DNA from 3 places in the Bacillus sp. LH1 genome. Region 1 is predicted to be linked to each of the others. Evidence: predicted binding sites of a transcription regulator. Region 1 holds the regulator's gene; each other region holds the start of a gene.
What was found. The regulator Rex, encoded in region 1, represses fermentation and respiration genes when NADH is low (regulators of the CRP and FNR family bind a similar motif). The targets are predictions, from matches to a motif close to TTGTGAAATATTTCACAA.
Positions count from the first base shown of each region.

Region 2: the regulator Rex is predicted to act here: its motif matches at 2,401-2,418, upstream of ACX9TM_RS24680 (L-lactate dehydrogenase).
Region 3: the regulator Rex is predicted to act here: its motif matches at 2,585-2,602, upstream of adhE (bifunctional acetaldehyde-CoA/alcohol dehydrogenase).

Region 1 is NZ_CM175007.1:265,037-271,262, forward strand. Features, by position in the region: gene tsaD (tRNA (adenosine(37)-N6)-threonylcarbamoyltransferase complex transferase subunit TsaD) at 1-668, shown strand, start outside; gene ACX9TM_RS01540 (ABC-F family ATP-binding cassette domain-containing protein) at 1,149-3,074, opposite strand; gene ACX9TM_RS01545 (redox-sensing transcriptional repressor Rex) at 3,262-3,891, shown strand; gene ACX9TM_RS01550 (YdiK family protein) at 3,921-4,112, opposite strand; gene ACX9TM_RS01555 (CPBP family intramembrane glutamic endopeptidase) at 4,109-4,858, opposite strand; gene groES (co-chaperone GroES) at 5,248-5,532, shown strand; gene groL (chaperonin GroEL) at 5,571-6,226, shown strand, end outside.
Region 2 is NZ_CM175007.1:4,767,617-4,773,842, forward strand. Features, by position in the region: gene ACX9TM_RS24675 (S8 family serine peptidase) at 1-1,116, shown strand, start outside; gene ACX9TM_RS24680 (L-lactate dehydrogenase) at 1,340-2,284, opposite strand; tRNA gene ACX9TM_RS24685 (tRNA-Glu) at 3,032-3,103, opposite strand; tRNA gene ACX9TM_RS24690 (tRNA-Ser) at 3,109-3,199, opposite strand; tRNA gene ACX9TM_RS24695 (tRNA-Asn) at 3,207-3,281, opposite strand; tRNA gene ACX9TM_RS24700 (tRNA-Ile) at 3,289-3,365, opposite strand; tRNA gene ACX9TM_RS24705 (tRNA-Gly) at 3,376-3,446, opposite strand; tRNA gene ACX9TM_RS24710 (tRNA-Lys) at 3,460-3,535, opposite strand; tRNA gene ACX9TM_RS24715 (tRNA-Thr) at 3,546-3,621, opposite strand; tRNA gene ACX9TM_RS24720 (tRNA-Phe) at 3,636-3,699, opposite strand; tRNA gene ACX9TM_RS24725 (tRNA-Asp) at 3,712-3,787, opposite strand; tRNA gene ACX9TM_RS24730 (tRNA-Met) at 3,791-3,867, opposite strand; tRNA gene ACX9TM_RS24735 (tRNA-Ser) at 3,895-3,987, opposite strand; tRNA gene ACX9TM_RS24740 (tRNA-Ile) at 4,005-4,081, opposite strand; tRNA gene ACX9TM_RS24745 (tRNA-Met) at 4,086-4,162, opposite strand; tRNA gene ACX9TM_RS24750 (tRNA-Ala) at 4,183-4,255, opposite strand; tRNA gene ACX9TM_RS24755 (tRNA-Pro) at 4,272-4,345, opposite strand; tRNA gene ACX9TM_RS24760 (tRNA-Arg) at 4,356-4,429, opposite strand; tRNA gene ACX9TM_RS24765 (tRNA-Leu) at 4,433-4,521, opposite strand; tRNA gene ACX9TM_RS24770 (tRNA-Gly) at 4,538-4,612, opposite strand; tRNA gene ACX9TM_RS24775 (tRNA-Leu) at 4,642-4,722, opposite strand; tRNA gene ACX9TM_RS24780 (tRNA-His) at 4,745-4,820, opposite strand; tRNA gene ACX9TM_RS24785 (tRNA-Thr) at 4,830-4,905, opposite strand; tRNA gene ACX9TM_RS24790 (tRNA-Val) at 4,910-4,985, opposite strand; rRNA gene rrf (5S ribosomal RNA) at 4,990-5,105, opposite strand; rRNA gene ACX9TM_RS24800 (23S ribosomal RNA) at 5,207-6,226, opposite strand, start outside.
Region 3 is NZ_CM175007.1:4,259,504-4,265,729, forward strand. Features, by position in the region: gene adhE (bifunctional acetaldehyde-CoA/alcohol dehydrogenase) at 1-2,389, opposite strand, end outside; gene ACX9TM_RS22085 (bifunctional cystathionine gamma-lyase/homocysteine desulfhydrase) at 2,654-3,787, opposite strand; gene ACX9TM_RS22090 (O-acetylserine dependent cystathionine beta-synthase) at 3,791-4,714, opposite strand; gene mtnN (5'-methylthioadenosine/S-adenosylhomocysteine nucleosidase) at 4,797-5,492, opposite strand; gene ACX9TM_RS22100 (class I SAM-dependent DNA methyltransferase) at 5,507-6,145, opposite strand.

The DNA.
Region 1 (6,226 bases):
CTGGTCATATTTATGCGAACCGTTTAGTAAAAGAAGTTCAATTCCCGTTATTATCACTTGTTGTATCTGGTGGGCATACAGAACTTGTTTATATGAAAGAACATGGTTCATTCGAAGTAATTGGTGAAACACGAGACGATGCAGCTGGAGAAGCATATGATAAAGTAGCTCGTACGTTATCTATGCCATATCCAGGTGGTCCTCATATTGATCGCCTTGCACATGAAGGAGAACCGACAATTGATTTGCCTCGTGCATGGCTAGAACCGGATTCGTATGATTTTAGCTTTAGTGGATTGAAATCAGCAGTTATCAACACTGTGCATAACGCAAAACAGCGCGGTATAGAAATTGCACCAGAAGATTTAGCGGCAAGTTTCCAAGAAAGTGTAATAGATGTACTTGTAACGAAAGCAGCTCGTGCAGCAGAAGCTTATAATGTAAAGCAATTACTTCTTGCTGGTGGAGTAGCTGCTAATAAAGGACTTCGTGCGCGATTAGAAGAGGAATTTGCACAAAAAGAAAACATTGAATTAATTATTCCGCCGCTATCTTTATGCACAGATAATGCAGCGATGATTGCAGCGGCAGGGACAATTGCTTATGAACAAGGTAAGCGTGCAACATTAGCCTTAAATGCAAATCCAGGATTAGATATTGAAGCATAGTTATACACATAATTAACCACAGGTTGTGGATAAAACCCATATTATCTGTTGATAATGTGGGTTTTATTGTGTATATAAAATGTTGATAACTTTTTTACTGACTGTGGATAATGTGGAAAAGTTATTTTGATGTTTATTTTATAAAGGTGGATATGTGTATAAACTTGTGGATAAATAGGTTGATGTCAGACCTTTGAATTTGTTCTTTTTCGGGAAATAAAAAGCAAGAAGATATCCCCGAAAAACATTTTGAAACATCTCCCCATTATAGAAGATGCTAATATTGTCAATCTTTGTCGTTAAAAAGATATTTCGTGTCGAATTGTTAATATATATAGGGTTACAATAGATATATTTAAAAAATCGTTAGTATATTCTAAGTTACGATAGATATATTCAAAAAATTGTTTAAGTACTAAAAAAAGATGTCACATAGTCAAAAATCCTGACTTATGAGACATCTTCCTTATTTAAATATGCTTATACATGCAGCTCTTCCCATTCTGCCATACAAGTTTCAAGTTGTTCTTGTAGCGTTTGCTTTTTAGTTGTAATTTCACTAGCTTTTTCATAATCTGCATATATTTCTGGTAAGCAAAGTTGATCTTCTAACGTAGCAATTTCTTCTTCTAATTCCACTATACTTTGTTCTAGCTCTTCAATTTTTCTAGTGCGTTGACGCTCTAGTTTTTTACGCTCTTTTTCTTCTAAATAATTTAATTTCTCTTGTGCAATCACCTTTTGAACAGGAACGTCACTTTCTTGCTGTTCAAGTTCTGCACGTTCAATCATTTCATTTTTCTTTTCAACGTAGTAATCGTAATCCCCTAAATATTCCTGTGCACCTTCTGTTGATAACTCAACCACAGTTGTTGTTACACGGTTAATAAAGTAGCGGTCATGTGAGACGAATAGAAGAGTCCCTGGGTAATCAATTAAAGCATTCTCCAAAATCTCTTTACTATTTAAATCAAGGTGGTTCGTAGGCTCATCTAGAATTAACAAATTTGACTTTTGCATCATAAGTTTTGCAAGAGCTAATCGAGCTTTTTGTCCACCACTAAGGGAAGATACTGGTTTCAGTACATCATCTCCTGTGAATAAAAAATTCCCAAGTATAGTACGGATTTCTTTTTCCGGTTGCAGTGGATATTCATCCCATAGTTCATTTAAAACCCGTTTAGAAGATGTTAAGTTTGCTTGTTCTTGATCATAATAACCAACAGATACATTTGATCCGAAAGAAACATCACCATTTAATAGTGGTAACTTATTCACAATGGATTTTAACAATGTGGATTTCCCAATTCCGTTTGGACCAACTAAAGCAACACTATCTCCGCGAGTTAAGCGCATAGTTACATGTTCAATTATAGGGTTTCCATCATAGCCGATGGTTGCATCATTTACTTGTAAAACATCATTTCCACTTTGTTTTTCAATATCGAAGTGGAATGATGCTGACTTAGAATCCCCTAATGGTCTCGTTAATAATTCCATTCTGTCTAGTTGTTTACGGCGACTTTGAGCACGTTTCGTTGTAGAAGCGCGAGCTATATTCTTTTGAACGAAGTCCTCAAGTTTTGCGATTTCATCTTGTTGTTTTTCGTAACGTTTCATTTCTTGCTCATATAATGCTGATTTTAAGTCTAAATATTTACTGTAGTTACCAACAAATCGTCTGCTTTCTTTATTCGAAATTTCATATACTTGTGTAACGAGTTTGTCTAAGAAATAACGGTCATGTGAGACGATTAATATTGCGCCAGGATAACCTTGCAAATATTGCTCAAGCCATGTTAATGTTTCGATGTCTAAATGGTTTGTAGGCTCGTCCAAAATAAGTAAGTCTGGTTTTGTTAATAATAATTTCCCGAGAGCTAATCTTGTTTTTTGCCCGCCGCTTAAAGTAGAGATCGTCGTCTGGTGCGTTTCAACTGGGAAGCCAAGGCCGCTTAAAATGGAGCGAATATCCGCTTCATATTGATATCCACCTTGATCTTTATAATTGAGTTGTAGTTGGTCATAATCAGCTAACAATCTTTCATATGTAGCTTCGTTTGAAAAGTTTTCTTCTTTTCCCATTTCTTGCTCAAGCCTTCGAAGTTTTGTCTCCATTTGCTGTAAGTGGGTAAAGACGGTTAGCATTTCATCCCAAATTGTTAAAGACGTTTCTAGTCCAGTATTTTGAGCTAAATATCCGATTGAGACATCTTTCGGTTTTATAATTTCGCCACCATCATGAGATAATTCACCAGCGATAATTTTTAATAATGTAGATTTTCCTGCTCCATTCCTTCCAACTAATGCGATACGATCTTTTGTTTGTACTTCCAATTTTATGTTTGCAAGAATCGTTTCTGCACCGTATAATTTCGAAAGCGCGTTTACTTGTAATAAAATCAATGTTTTCACCTCAAATAATTTCTTAACTTTGCCATGTTTATATTTCTCAATCATACTAAAAATAGTGTATAGTTTAAAATAAAGAGAGAATACTTCTTCTCTTTATTATACAAGGAATTTAATGAGTGCTAAACTTCTGTATTTGATTAAAGTATATGAATAAAGATAGGAAGAGAGGAGAGGTCATATGGATCAGCAAAAGATTCCACAAGCCACTGCTAAAAGATTGCCTCTATACTATCGATTTATCCAAAACTTATCTCTTTCTGGTAAGCAGCGTGTTTCATCGGCCGAATTGAGTGAGGCAGTAAAAGTAGATTCCGCAACAATACGAAGAGATTTTTCGTATTTTGGAGCGTTAGGGAAAAAGGGATATGGATATAACGTAAATTATTTATTATCATTTTTCCGCGAAACACTTGATCAAGATGATATAACACGTGTAGCACTTATTGGAGTAGGTAATTTAGGGACCGCTTTCTTACATTATAATTTCACGAAAAACAATAATACAAAAATTGAAATGGCATTTGATGTTAGTGAAGAGAAAGTTGGAACAGAAATCGGGGGCATTCCTGTATATCATTTAGATGAATTAGAAGAGAGATTATCAAATGATATACAAGTGGCAATATTAACAGTACCGGCTACAGTAGCACAAGCTGTAGCAGATAGATTAGCTGAAACAAGCGTGCACGGTATTTTGAATTTCACACCAGCGCGATTAAACGTATCAGAGAATATTAGAATTCATCATATTGACTTAGCTGTAGAGTTACAAACATTAGTTTACTTTTTGAAAAACTATCCACAATAAAACGCAGAGGAAGCGACCTCTGCGTTTTATTATTGTTTCTTCTTTGTGAATTTAACTAATATAAGGCGAAGTGCCAAATTAAAATCAATTGTTGCCATAACTGCAAATAGTATTGTCCACATATTCCAGATTGTATCTGTCACGTTCGTAATGGCGAAGCGTGTAAAGATACATCCAAGAAGGAAGTATAGTGCAGCCATGAACAATGGTGAGTTTCTCATACAAAAAATCCTCCGATAAAGCCTTGCATTTTTTCAGCTTCTTTAATCATTTCTTGAATTTGTTCATTGCTCATAAAAATTTGCCCAATAGCGACTAATGTATTCATCGCAACATGAGCTGCAATCGGAACGATAATACGTTTCGTCTTCACATATAAGAAGGCGAATACGAGCCCCATAGCAGTGTATACCAATAAGTGAGTAAAATCAAAATGAATTGCTGCGAATACAAGCGAACTAATGATAGCTGCGATAAAGAAGTTAAACTTCTTATAAAGCGTGCCGAATAGAATTTTTCTAAATACGATTTCTTCTAAGATAGGTCCAATTATAGAAACAACAATAAGGAACCAAGGTGTCGTTCTTGCAATTTCCATAAGTTTCATTGTATTTTCTGAACCTTGTTTAATTCCTAGCAGCTGCATCTCGATCATACCGGCAACTATTTGTGAAAAGAAAGCTAAGAAGAACCCGATAAAAATCCATCCAATAGTAGCTGGAACAGAAGAGCGCATTGCATCTAAATGCCTGTCACGAATATCTGTTCTAAGTAACCAAAGTACGATACATAATGCAACAAAGAAGCTAATAATTGCCCAGTGTCCTGTTATGATTTGTCCTTTTTCCTCAATGGTAAATCCTCTATTATCATAGAGTCCTGTTTTTAGGAGAAGTGGTAATCCAACAACGCCAGATAACTGCATTAAAATGTATGTAACGATAATCCACCAGTATTGTTTCTTCAAATGGTTTAACCATCCTTTCTAACTATAGTGTATGAGATAAGTTAGGATAACATGTAAATATGCTACCTACGATATAAACCTCTTGAATTATGTTTTTTTCGTAAATCCTTATTTGAAATTATAATAGAAGACAGGAGAAAGTTGTATGTGTAGCGAAAACAACTTAGGGTGTCCTTTCATATTGTAACATACGAGCAGTGGAAACAACGATTCATATAGTAAAGGCAGTATTGTATATAGAAAGTTTATATAGTGATTTGCGAAAAAATTATGATTTTTTTACTTGCAAAAGAAATTGAGATTATTTATTATTATAAGTGTGTTAGCACTCGGATGACTTGAGTGCTAATAAAAGAAATTTACATAACAAAATGAGGAGGTTATTGTTCATGCTAAAGCCATTAGGTGATCGCGTTGTAATTGAGCTTGTTCAAGCAGAAGAAAAAACAGCAAGTGGTATCGTATTACCAGATACTGCAAAAGAAAAACCACAAGAGGGTAAAGTTGTTGCAGTAGGTACTGGTCGAGTGCTTGAGAATGGTGAGCGTGTTGCTTTAGAGGTAGCAGCAGGTGATCTTATCATCTTCTCAAAATATGCAGGTACTGAAGTGAAATATGAAGGTACAGACTACTTGATTTTACGTGAAAGTGACATTTTAGCAGTTATCGGTTAATTATATAAATCTTAAAAAATCCAAGGGGGTCAATTATTATGGCAAAAGATATTAAATTTAGTGAAGAAGCACGTCGTTCGATGCTTCGCGGTGTCGACACTCTTGCAAACGCAGTAAAAGTTACGCTTGGACCAAAAGGTCGTAACGTTGTACTTGAGAAAAAATTTGGTTCACCACTTATTACAAATGATGGTGTAACAATCGCAAAAGAAATCGAATTAGAAGATGCATTCGAAAACATGGGTGCGAAATTAGTAGCAGAAGTTGCTAGCAAAACAAATGACGTAGCTGGTGACGGAACAACAACTGCAACTGTATTAGCGCAAGCTATGATTCGTGAAGGTCTTAAAAACGTAACAGCTGGTGCGAACCCAATGGGTCTTCGTAAAGGTATCGAAAAAGCTGTTACTGCTGCAATTGAAGAATTAAAAACGATTTCTAAACCAATCGAAGGCAAATCTTCTATCGCACAAGTAGCTGCTATTTCTGCAGCTGACGAAGAAGTAGGTCAATTAATCGCTGAAGCAATGGAGCGCGTTGGTAACGACGGCGTTATTACTTTAGAAGAGTCTAAAGGATTTACAACAGAATTAGACGTAGTAGAAGGTATGCAATTTGATCGTGGCTATGCATCTCCTTACATGATTACTGATTCTGACAAAATGGAAGCAGTTCTTGATAACCCATATATCTT
Region 2 (6,226 bases), 870 kb from region 1:
CCAATGAACACAGGCGTATATATTTTCGATTATGCAACTGCAGGTCCTGACTATCCAAACGGTGTAAATAACTACTGGTTTATCCCGCAAGGTGCTCAATATGCAAAAACTAGTTACGATAAAAAAGAATTATATAAAAATGACGAGTTCACAGTAACACTAAACGCGAAACACGTAAAACAATTTGTTGCTGGGCAATTTAATGTAAACTTCCTAGAGAAGAACTTCAAATTTGCAAATGCGAAATTTAATCCTGCTTTTGAAAAGCTACTTTCCCAAAAAGGGGTAACCGCAAAAGTAAATGAACCGAAACTAGAGGCAGGCTCTGTTACAGTTGGCGGAGCTATCGATGACAAAAATTTTGCTGGATTAGATGGTGATTTCCCGTTCATTGATGTAACGTTCAAAGTAGAAAATGATGAGTTTTATGAAGCAAACGCTCAATTAGAATCACCAATTTTTGTTTACTGGAAACAAGGTGAATCAGAACCAAATAGAATGCGTGTACTTCAAGATCAAACATTCTCAGTTATGTCCTTAAACTCATTAGTAGAAGGAAATATTAAACCTGGTGCATTCTTAAATGAACGCGGATATTTAGATGAAAAGTTCGATTATACAAAGCTTGGCGTAAAAGTATATGCGACTGATTCTTACCGTCATAAGTTTGAAGGCTCACTAGATAAATACGGATACTTCAAACTAAATGGACTTCCAGTTAATAAACGCGACTATAACTTATATGTAGAGGTGCCAGGACATTTAACAAGCCGCCTAACAACGAAACTTGGTACTGAAAAAGACGGTAAGTTGCTTGGCCAATATTATTATGCAAGACCTGACGAAAACCTTGCCGGCGATGTAAATGGTGATAAAGTAATCGATATTAAAGATGCTGAAATCATTGCTAGCAACTATGGTAAAAAAGGACTAACTGTAAAAGACGGAGATCTTAATAAAGATGGTATTGTCGACGAAAAAGATATTCGCTTCGTTGAAAAGAACTTCTTGAAAAAAGGGCCAGATGCATCTAAGTCACAAACACCTGTAGAAAAATCAAAAAGCGGTACACTGGCAGATATTTTAAAGAAATTAGGATTAACGCCTAAAAAATAATAAAGTGAAACTTTAATCAATTGAGGTTTTACTGCCCGGCAAATAGCGGAATAATAAAGAGCACTCTACGTAAAATAGAGTGCTCTTTTTCTATAAACGACCCTTATCCAGCAAAAGGGGTATATTGGGGATATACAAGGGAAACCGGAAAAGGAATTTATATTAAATTATATAAGTTCAGAGGTAAGAAGCAGTTTCCCACCTCTGAACTATTTAGCAATTATTATAGTACTGGTGCCATTGTTTCTTTTAATACTTTTACAGAATGAGCGAACTTCGCTTTTTCATCTTCATTTAGCTCAAGTTCTACGATTTCACGTACACCTTCGCGGTTAATTACAGCTGGAACACCTACGTAAGCATCTTTCTCGCCGTATTGACCTTCAAGGTATGCAGATACAGTTAATACGCTGTTCTCGTTGTTTAAGATTGCTTTAGTTACACGAAGTAGTGACATACCGATTCCGTAGTAAGTTGCACCTTTACGCTCGATGATATGGTAAGCTGCATCACGTACGTTTTCGAAGATTTTGTCTAAGTCTTCTTGTTTGTACTGTTCGTTGTTAGCTAAGATTGTTTCTAATTTTTGTACACCGATAGTAGCGTGGCTCCATACTGGAAGTTCAGTGTCACCGTGTTCACCAACGATGTAAGCATGAACGTTACGTGGATCTACATCTAAGTAGTCACCTAACATGTAACGGAAACGAGCAGAGTCTAAAGTAGTACCAGAACCGATTACGCGCTCTTTCGGTAAACCAGATTCTTTCCAAGTTACGTAAGTTAAAATATCAACTGGGTTAGTTGCGATTAAGAAGATTCCATCGAATCCGCTATCCATAATGCCTCGAACGATTTGTTTAAAGATCTTTGTATTTTTCTCAACTAAGTCTAAACGAGTTTCACCTGGCTTTTGTGGTAACCCAGCAGTGATAACAACTAAATCTGCATCTTTACAATCTGCATAGCTACCGCTCCAAACTTTTGTTGGTGATGGAGAGAATGGTACCGCATGGCTTAAGTCCATTGCTTCCCCTTCTGCTTTTGCTTCATTAACATCTACTAATACGAATTCTTCAGCTACACCTTGGTTGATCATTGAGTAAGCGTAACTACAACCTACAGCTCCTGTTCCTACTAATACTACACGATTGATACCTTTTTTCATGGTAATTTCCCCTCTCTATTGTTCACATATATTTTTTTATGATTGTTTAAGTAATTAATTAAAATACTAATTTAATGTTGTTTAACTTCTTTACATTCATATTGTAGCACGTATTATTGTGAAAAAGTTCACAAATTATGACCTATTTGTGAACTTTTTCACATAGAGTGTAAAGTTATTGGAATAGGTGTGGAATCCATTTCAATGGAGGCGTTTTCTTTAGATTGTGAAAGGGATTTTCTTGTGGTTTTTGTCGGTAAGTGAAATTATACCAGCGATTTTTAGAATATATCGACCGTAACTCCAAATATATCAGCGATTATTAAAATTTATCGATCGTAACTCAAATTATATCAGCGATTTTTGCAATATATCGACTTACCGACAAAACTCGACAATACTGACAACATAAAAAAGCTGTCTTCAGTAGATCACAGCTATTGAGAGAAAGCAGCTTCTTCTATATATTATTTATTTTCCACAGTAGCTCCCAGATGCATTTTCATCGGTTTCTCCAAGTGTAGGAGGCTACAGCCATACAGCTGGGGTAAAAGTTCAAGTTGAAGTTAATTCCTTCATATTCATACAGGTCCAAATAATTAACATGATTGTATTTACGGCTCTCTATGTACCCAACTGCAACAGCGAATACTTCATATTTCTTCTATTGCATAAAAAAGCAGACTATCCAAAGTCCATTTTTATACAACAAAAAAGAGATAGCAGATTATGCTATCTCTTTTAGTATGACCCGTACGGGATTCGAACCCGTGTTACCGCCGTGAAAGGGCGGTGTCTTAACCACTTGACCAACGGGCCAGTTCTGGCAGAGAAGAAGGGATTCGAACCCTCGCACCGCGTTCGCGATCTACTCCCTTAGCAGGGGAGCCCCTTGAGCCACTTGGGTACTTCTCTATAAATATGGCTCCGCAGGTAGGACTCGAACCTACGACCGATCGGTTAACAGCCGATAGCTCTACCACTGAGCTACTGCGGAACAATTATGGTGGGCCTAAATGGACTCGAACCATCGACCTCACGCTTATCAGGCGTGCGCTCTAACCAGCTGAGCTATAGGCCCATAATTGAAAAGCGGGTGAAGAGAATCGAACTCTCGACCAGAGCTTGGAAGGCTCTTGTTTTACCACTAAACTACACCCGCATTAAATTGTAAATGGTGAGCCATGAAGGACTCGAACCTTCGACCCTCTGATTAAAAGTCAGATGCTCTACCAACTGAGCTAATGGCTCATTTTGAAAGTGGTGCCGACTAGAGGACTTGAACCCCCAACCTACTGATTACAAGTCAGTTGCTCTACCAATTGAGCTAAGTCGGCTTGCGTTTTCAAAATGGTGGCTCGGGACGGAATCGAACCGCCGACACGAGGATTTTCAGTCCTCTGCTCTACCGAGCCTTTATGTAAAAATGGCGGTCCCGACCTGGGTCGAACCGGCGATCTCCTGCGTGACAGGCAGGCATGTTAACCACTACACCACGGGACCATTTGGTTGCGGGGACAGGATTTGAACCTGCGACCTTCGGGTTATGAGCCCGACGAGCTACCGTGCTGCTCCACCCCGCGATGATAAAATATTTACTTTAGAAAAAATGGAGGAGGTAGAGGGATTCGAACCCCCGCGCGACTCTCGCCGCCTGTCGGTTTTCAAGACCGATCCCTTCAGCCGAACTTGGGTATACCTCCGAGATATATACGTCTAATGGTGGACCTTGTAGGACTCGAACCTACGACCGGACGGTTATGAGCCGTCTGCTCTAACCAGCTGAGCTAAAGGTCCTTTATGGTAGCGGCGGAGGGGATCGAACCCCCGACCTCACGGGTATGAACCGTACGCTCTAGCCAGCTGAGCTACACCGCCATAAATGATATTAATATAAGTGGAGCCTAGCGGGATCGAACCGCTGACCTCCTGCGTGCAAGGCAGGCGCTCTCCCAGCTGAGCTAAGGCCCCATGTTTTTTAGGAATATCGGGAAGACAGGATTTGAACCTGCGACCCCCTGGTCCCAAACCAGGTGCTCTACCAAGCTGAGCCACTTCCCGTTAATAAAAGCGCGCCCGAGAGGAGTCGAACCCCTAACCTCTTGATCCGTAGTCAAACGCTCTATCCAATTGAGCTACGGGCGCATATGGTGCCGAGGGCGGGGGTCGAACCCGCACGGTGGTCACCCACCGCAGGATTTTAAGTCCTGTGCGTCTGCCTGTTCCGCCACCCCGGCATGTCATATTGAAAATTGGAGCGGAAGACGGGATTCGAACCCGCGACCCCAACCTTGGCAAGGTTGTATTCTACCACTGAACTACTTCCGCAAGACATGTATGAGTTATTTAATTAAAAGTGCGGGTGAAGGGAGTCGAACCCCCACGCCAAAGGCGCCAGATCCTAAGTCTGGTGCGTCTGCCAATTCCGCCACACCCGCATATTAATTTATTTAAGAAAAATGGGGCGACTGATGGGAATCGAACCCACGAATGCCGGAGCCACAATCCGGTGCGTTAACCACTTCGCCACAACCGCCATGATTTCTGGTGCCGACTAGAGGACTTGAACCCCCAACCTACTGATTACAAGTCAGTTGCTCTACCAATTGAGCTAAGTCGGCTAAATGGTGGAGGATGACGGGATCGAACCGCCGACCCCCTGCTTGTAAGGCAGGTGCTCTCCCAGCTGAGCTAATCCTCCATTTGCCTGGCAACGTCCTACTCTCACAGGGACAAGGTCCCAACTACCATCGGCGCTAGAGAGCTTAACTTCCGTGTTCGGTATGGGAACGGGTGTGACCTCTCTGCCATCATTACCAGACTGTATTCATTTAAGACAAGAATTATTATAACTCATTTACTTTCGAAAGTCAACAAGTTTTTTATATTCTTTCAAAACTAGATAACATTGCTTCATATTATATGGTTAAGTCCTCGATCTATTAGTATTCGTCAGCTCCACATGTCACCATGCTTCCACCTCGAACCTATCAACCTGATCATCTTTCAGGGATCTTACTAGCTTACGCTATGGGAAATCTCATCTTGAGGGGGGCTTCATGCTTAGATGCTTTCAGCACTTATCCCTTCCGCACATAGCTACCCAGCTATGCCCTTGGCAGAACAACTGGTACACCAGCGGTGCGTCCATCCCGGTCCTCTCGTACTAAGGACAGCTCCTCTCAAATTTCCTACGCCCACGACGGATAGGGACCGAACTGTCTCACGACGTTCTGAACCCAGCTCGCGTACCGCTTTAATGGGCGAACAGCCCAACCCTTGGGACCGACTACAGCCCCAGGATGCGATGAGCCGACATCGAGGTGCCAAACCTCCCCGTCGATGTGGACTCTTGGGGGAGATAAGCCTGTTATCCCCGGGGTAGCTTTTATCCGTTGAGCGATGGCCCTTCCATGCGGAACCACCGGATCACTAAGCCCGACTTTCGTCCCTGCTCGACTTGTAGGTCTCGCAGTCAAGCTCCCTTATGCCTTTGCACTCTACGAATGATTTCCAACCATTCTGAGGGAACCTTTGGGCGCCTCCGTTACACTTTAGGAGGCGACCGCCCCAGTCAAACTGCCCACCTGACACTGTCTCCCGGGTCGATAAGACCCGTAGGTTAGAATTTCAATACAGTCAGGGCGGTATCCCACCAGCGCCTCCACCGAAGCTAGCGCTCCGGTTTCAATGGCTCCCGCCTATCCTGTACAAACTGTACCAAAATTCAATATCAGGCTACAGTAAAGCTCCACGGGGTCTTTCCGTCCTGTCGCGGGTAACCTGCATCTTCACAGGTACTATAATTTCACCGAGTCTCTGGTTGAGACAGTGCCCAAATCGTTACACCTTTCGTGCGGGTCGGAACTTACCCGACAAGGAATTTCGCTACCTTAGGACCGTTATAGTTACGGCCGCCGTTTACTGGGGCTTCAGTTCAGA
Region 3 (6,226 bases), 1.4 Mb from region 1:
CCCCTTCTGCTGCCGAGCTTGCTGGAAGCCCGAGCATTCTCGCTATATGTGCATATCTTTCATCTGCCACAAAGTGCTCATATTTTGAGAACAATGCGTGTTTTCTTGGCTTAATAGCATTATAGCGGACTACATGCGGCATTAGAATGGCATTTGCGCGTCCGTGCGGAATATGGAATTCTGGTCCAATTTTATGTGCTAAGCTGTGATTAATACCGAGGAAAGCATTTGCAAATGCCATACCTGCAATTGCAGAAGCGTTATGCATTTTTTCTCTTGCTTCTTCATCATTTCCATCTTTATATGCTCTCGGTAAATATTTGAATACGAGATCAATAGCTTTTAATGCTAATCCATCTGTATAGTCATTTGCCATAACAGACACATACGCCTCAATTGCATGTGTTAAAACATCCATACCAGTATCTGCTGTTACATGTGGTGGTACTGTCATTACAAATTGCGGATCAACAATTGCTACATCTGGTGTTAATTCATAATCTGCAAGCGGATACTTTATATTATTTTTCTTATCTGTAATAACCGCAAATGGTGTCACTTCTGATCCCGTTCCTGATGTCGTTGGAATCGCAACAAACTGCGCCTTATTTCCTAATTCCGGATATTTACATGTACGTTTTCTTATATCTAAAAACTTCTGTTTAATGCCATAGAATGTCGTTTCTGGATGCTCATAGAATAACCACATTCCTTTTGCTGCATCCATAGCTGAACCACCACCAAGTGCGATAATTACATCTGGCTTAAAGCTTCTCATCATTTCCGCACCTTTAAAAACAGTTTCATCTGATGGATCTGGTTCGACCTCAAAGAAAACTTCAACTTTCACATCATTTGCATGCTTGTTTAAATAGTGCGCGACTGTATCGACATAGCCATGTTCAACCATTCCAGGGTCCGTTACAATAAATGCACGTGAAATGTTAGGCATATTTGCTAAATAAGCTGTAGCATGTTTTTCAAAATAAATTTTTGGTGGCAATTTGAACCACTGCATATTCTTTTTTCTATTTGCCAGCCTTTTTATATTTAATAAATGAGTGGCTGTTACATTTTGGGAAACTGAATTCTTTCCGTATGAACCACAACCAAGTGTAAGTGATGGAATAAATCCATTATATATATCCCCTATTCCACCTTGTGATGAAGGTGCATTTACAATGAGACGGCAAGCTTTCATACGTAACCCAAATTGCTTTTGCACATCTTTATTTGTAGAATGGATAACTGCTGAATGTCCTAAACCACCTAGGTTCAACATTTCTTCGCAATATGTAAATCCTTCTTCTAATGAATTCGCCTTCACACAAGCTAATACTGGACTCAGTTTCTCACGAGATAACGGATATGCTGCTCCGATACCTTGAATTTCAGCTACAAGCATTTTTGTATGTTCAGGAACAGTAATCCCAACTAAATCGGCAATATACTGTGCTGATTTCCCTACAATATCACTATTTACTGCACATGTATTTTCATTTATAACAAGCTTTTCTAATTTTTTTCTTTCTTCTTCTGTTACAAAGTAACAATTGTTTTCAATCATTTCTGTTTTAACATCATCATAGATTTCTTTATCGACAATGATTGCTTGTTCCGATGCACAAATCATACCGTTATCAAATGTTTTCGATAAAATTAAATCATTAACAGCTCGTTTTACATGTGCTGATTTTTCTATATAACACGGTACATTACCAGGCCCAACGCCTAACGCTGGTTTTCCAGTAGAGTAAGCTGATTTCACCATACCAGCGCCTCCAGTTGCTAGAACGAGTGCTACACCATCATGGTTCATTAATTGTTTCGTCGCTTCAACAGACGGTCTTTCAATCCATTGAATACAGTGTTTTGGTGCACCAGCTTTCATCGCTGCATCATATACTGTTTTCGCCGCTGCCACAGAACATTTTTGTGCGGAAGGATGAAACGCGAAAATAATTGGATTTCTTGTTTTTATCGCAATTAACGCTTTAAACATTGTTGTCGACGTTGGATTCGTTACTGGCGTTACCCCAGCTACTACACCGACAGGTTCCGCGATTTCTATTATTTCTTCATGAGAATCTTCGTGAATAATTCCTACCGTTTTATCTTGCTTTATACTATGCCAAATATATTCAGTGGCAAAAATATTTTTAATGCATTTGTCTTCATATACACCACGGCCAGTTTCTTCAACTGCTAATTTTGCTAGCGGCATATGTTGATCAACACCTGCTAATGCCATTTCATGAACAATGTTGTCAATTTCCTCTTGTGTAAAACTTTCTAATGCTTGTAAAGCTTGTTGACCATTATTTACTAGCGTATCAATCATCTTTTTTACTTCCTGCATTTCATTTACAACTTTCTCTTTGACTACCATGTAAATTTCCTCCTATTCTACTATCACGGTCCTTATATGTCCCTATAGGTCAAAATAAGTCCCAATTAACATAAAAAAATAGAGATGCTTTCCTACATGAATTTCATTGTTTGTGAAATGTTTCACAAGTTTGTTCGTGAGTAACATTTCCTGAATTCAATATACATGAAATCATTTCGTTTGTGTATGTCTATTTTGTGAAATATTTCACAAAATAATGTAATAAAAAAACGCACTGCTAATATAGAGCAGTGCGTTTTTTTATTATGCTAGCGCTTGTGCTAAATCTTCAATTAAATCTTCACCATCTTCAATACCGACAGAAATACGAATTAATGTATCTGTAATTCCTAATTCTTTGCGGCGATCTGCTGGGATTGATGCATGTGTCATTTGAGATGGAATAGAAATTAAACTTTCTACTGCTCCTAAACTTTCAGCAAGTGTAAAGTACTGCAATTTCTCAAGTACTTTATTTAATGTCTCTTCACTATCTACATCAAATGAGATAATAGCACCAAATCCATTTGCTTGTTCTGTTGCTAATTCGTGGTTTTGATGTGATTCAAGACCTGGGTAATATACTTTATTTACTTTTGGATGATTATTTAAGAACTCAGCAATAGCGCGTGAATTCGTTTCATGTTCTTCCATACGAATTCCTAACGTTTTTAAACCACGAAGTAGTAAGAAGCTGTCTTGTGGCCCAAGAATACCTCCTGTTGAGTTTTGTACAAAGTGAAGATCTTCTGCTAGTTGTGGGCTATTTACAACTACTAGACCTGCAACTACGTCACTATGACCTCCTAAATATTTCGTTGCACTATGAAGCACAATATCTGCTCCTAAAGAGATCGGCGACTGCCAATATGGCGTCATGAATGTGTTATCAATAATTGTTAATAAGTCTTTCTCTTTAGCAAGAGTAGATATTTTCTTAATATCAGTAATTTTTAGTAGTGGGTTCGTTGGTGTTTCTACATAAATTGCTTTCGTATTTGGACGAATCGCTTCTTCAACTTCCTCTAAGTTTGTTGTATCTACAAATGTATGCTCAATACCGAAACGGTTTAATACTTTCGTAATAACGCGGTATGTTCCGCCATACACATCATCTGTTAAAATAACGTGGTCACCTTTTGAGAACAACATAATTGTCGCTGTAATAGCAGCCATTCCTGAACCAAATGCAAATCCAGCATGCCCATTTTCTAATACAGCAATCATTTCTTCTAAAGCTGCACGTGTTGGGTTACCTGTACGTGAATATTCATATCCTTGATGCTTACCAACTGCTTCTTGTTTGTACGTACTTGTTTGATAAATCGGTACGTTTACAGATCCAGTTGAAGGTTCTCCTATGCGAATACCATGAATTAACTTTGTCTTTGCTCTCATTTTTTATTCCCATCCTTTGTATATGTCTTTACTTAAATAGCGCTCACTGCTATCTGGAAAAATGGTTACAATATTTGTACCTGGTGCTGCCTTCTCTGCCTCAAGTAAGCTCGCATGAAATGCTGCTCCTGAAGAGCTTCCAACGAGAAGTCCTTCTTTTTGCGCTAATTCTTTCACTCGTAAAAATGCATTTCGATCAGAAATCGTATGAATTTCATCAAAATAAGATGTCTTCAAAAATGGGGGGATAAATTCCAGTCCAATTCCTTCGGTCTCATGTGAACCAGCCTTACCACCATTTAAAATAGATCCTTCTGGCTCTACGATAACTGTTTTAATATCTATATTTTTTTCTTTCAAGTAAGATGCAGTCCCCATAAACGTACCGCCAGTTCCTGCTCCAGCAACAAATATGTTAATCTCTCCATTCAATGCGTCCCACAGTTCAGGTCCTAATGTTTTAAAATATGCACGAGGATTTGCCTCATTTGCGAACTGACTTGGAGAGTATGAATTCGGTATTTCATTTACTAACTCTTTTGCTTTAGCAATTGCACCGGTCATTCCTTGCTCAGTCGGTGTATGCATGACAGTTGCACCTAGTGCTTTCATTAATTCTTGTTTTTCAATACTAAATTTCTCTGGTACACAAACAATAACACGTAAATCATGTTCTAATGCTGCAAGTGCCAGTCCAATACCAGTATTCCCAGCAGTCGGTTCAATAATTGTTCCACCCTGGGTAACAAGCCCTTTTTCTAGCGCATCTTCGATTAATTCTCTTCCTAAACGATCCTTAACGCTTCCGCCTGGATTATAAAATTCAAGCTTTGCAAATAAACGGACCCCTGTTGGAAGTGAAAAACGAGTAATTTCTACAATTGGTGTATGACCAATTAACTCATGAACTCCACGATATACATTCATCGTGTTCTCCCCCTTGTTTGCCAATAAAGAAAAGGCAACTGTATGTATTTTCTTTATATGAGACAGTTGCCTTTTTGTTACATTACTTTAACTCTTCTAACACTTTTACGATAAAGTTTGTAGAATGAAGAGCTGCTTGATCTAAAAACTGATCAAATGAAACATTTGATTCTTTACCAGCAATATCAGAAAGTGCGCGAATGATAACAAACGGAATTTCATATTGGTGGCATACTTGTGCAACAGCTGCTGCTTCCATTTCTACCGCATAAAGATTTTCAAATTTATCACGGATGGCTGCAACGCGATTCGGATCACTCATAAATGAATCACCTGTTGCAATCATACCTTTTACAACTTGAATATTTTCTTCAGCCTGCATACATTTCTCAGCTAATGCAACTAACGCCTCATCAGCTTTAAATCCAGGCGGCATTCCTGGTACTTGACCATATTCATAGTTAAATGCTGTTACATCTACGTCATGGTGACGAACTTCAGTGGAAATAACTACATCACCAACGTTTAGAGAATGATGGAATCCACCAGCTGAACCAGTATTAATTACTTTTTCAGGCTTATATTTTTCTAATAAAATTGTCGTTGACATCGCTGCGTTTACTTTACCAATACCAGACTTTAACAAGATTACTTCATGCCCTGCTAATAGCCCTTTCGTAAATTCACAACCAGCAACCGTTTCTGTTTCTGCTTGTTCTAATTTGTCACGTAAAATACGTACTTCTTCTTCCATTGCTCCAATTACAGCAATTCTCAATCTAATCCCTCTTTCTATTGCTTAGTTGCCTCCATTACCCAAACGAAATGATTTAATCTCGTAAACGTTACATGGAAGCCATTGTTTTCAAAAATAGTCTGCATAACTGGAATACGTGTATAGTATTCCGTTTGCAAATCGTTTGCTAACTGGTGAAAACCTCTTTGTTTTGCTGTTTCAACAGTCTTATCATATGCATCTTGATCTGCAAATATCGTATCAGCAAACACTATTTTACCACCTTTGTTTAGCAATTGACTATACTTCGCAACCGCTACATTTTTTTCATCATCTGTTAAATGATGAAATGCATAGGTGCTTACAATGGTATCAATTGAATTTGGGACTTCAAACGAAAGAAAATCACCTTCTGTAATCGAAAATTCTTTTGGCAATTTCTCTTTTGCAATCATACGCATTTCACGCGACGGTTCTATACCGTAAACTGTGCGGCCAGCAAGTAATAATTTATTTGTTAAATTACCTGTACCGACACCAAATTCTAATACATTACCAAATGACTTGTTAACTACATCCTCTAGAATATCCTCATAATGGGCGAAAACTTCTTTATATTGTATATCCTCGCCTTGTACGAATGAGTCGTACGTATGAGCCCACTCATCAAATAAACCATTAAATTCTGTGCCCATAAAAATTCCCCTTTTTCTTATCGGTTTTATCAGTATGATATTCCCTCTTTCTAAAAATGTCAATTGAAATGTACATGGTAT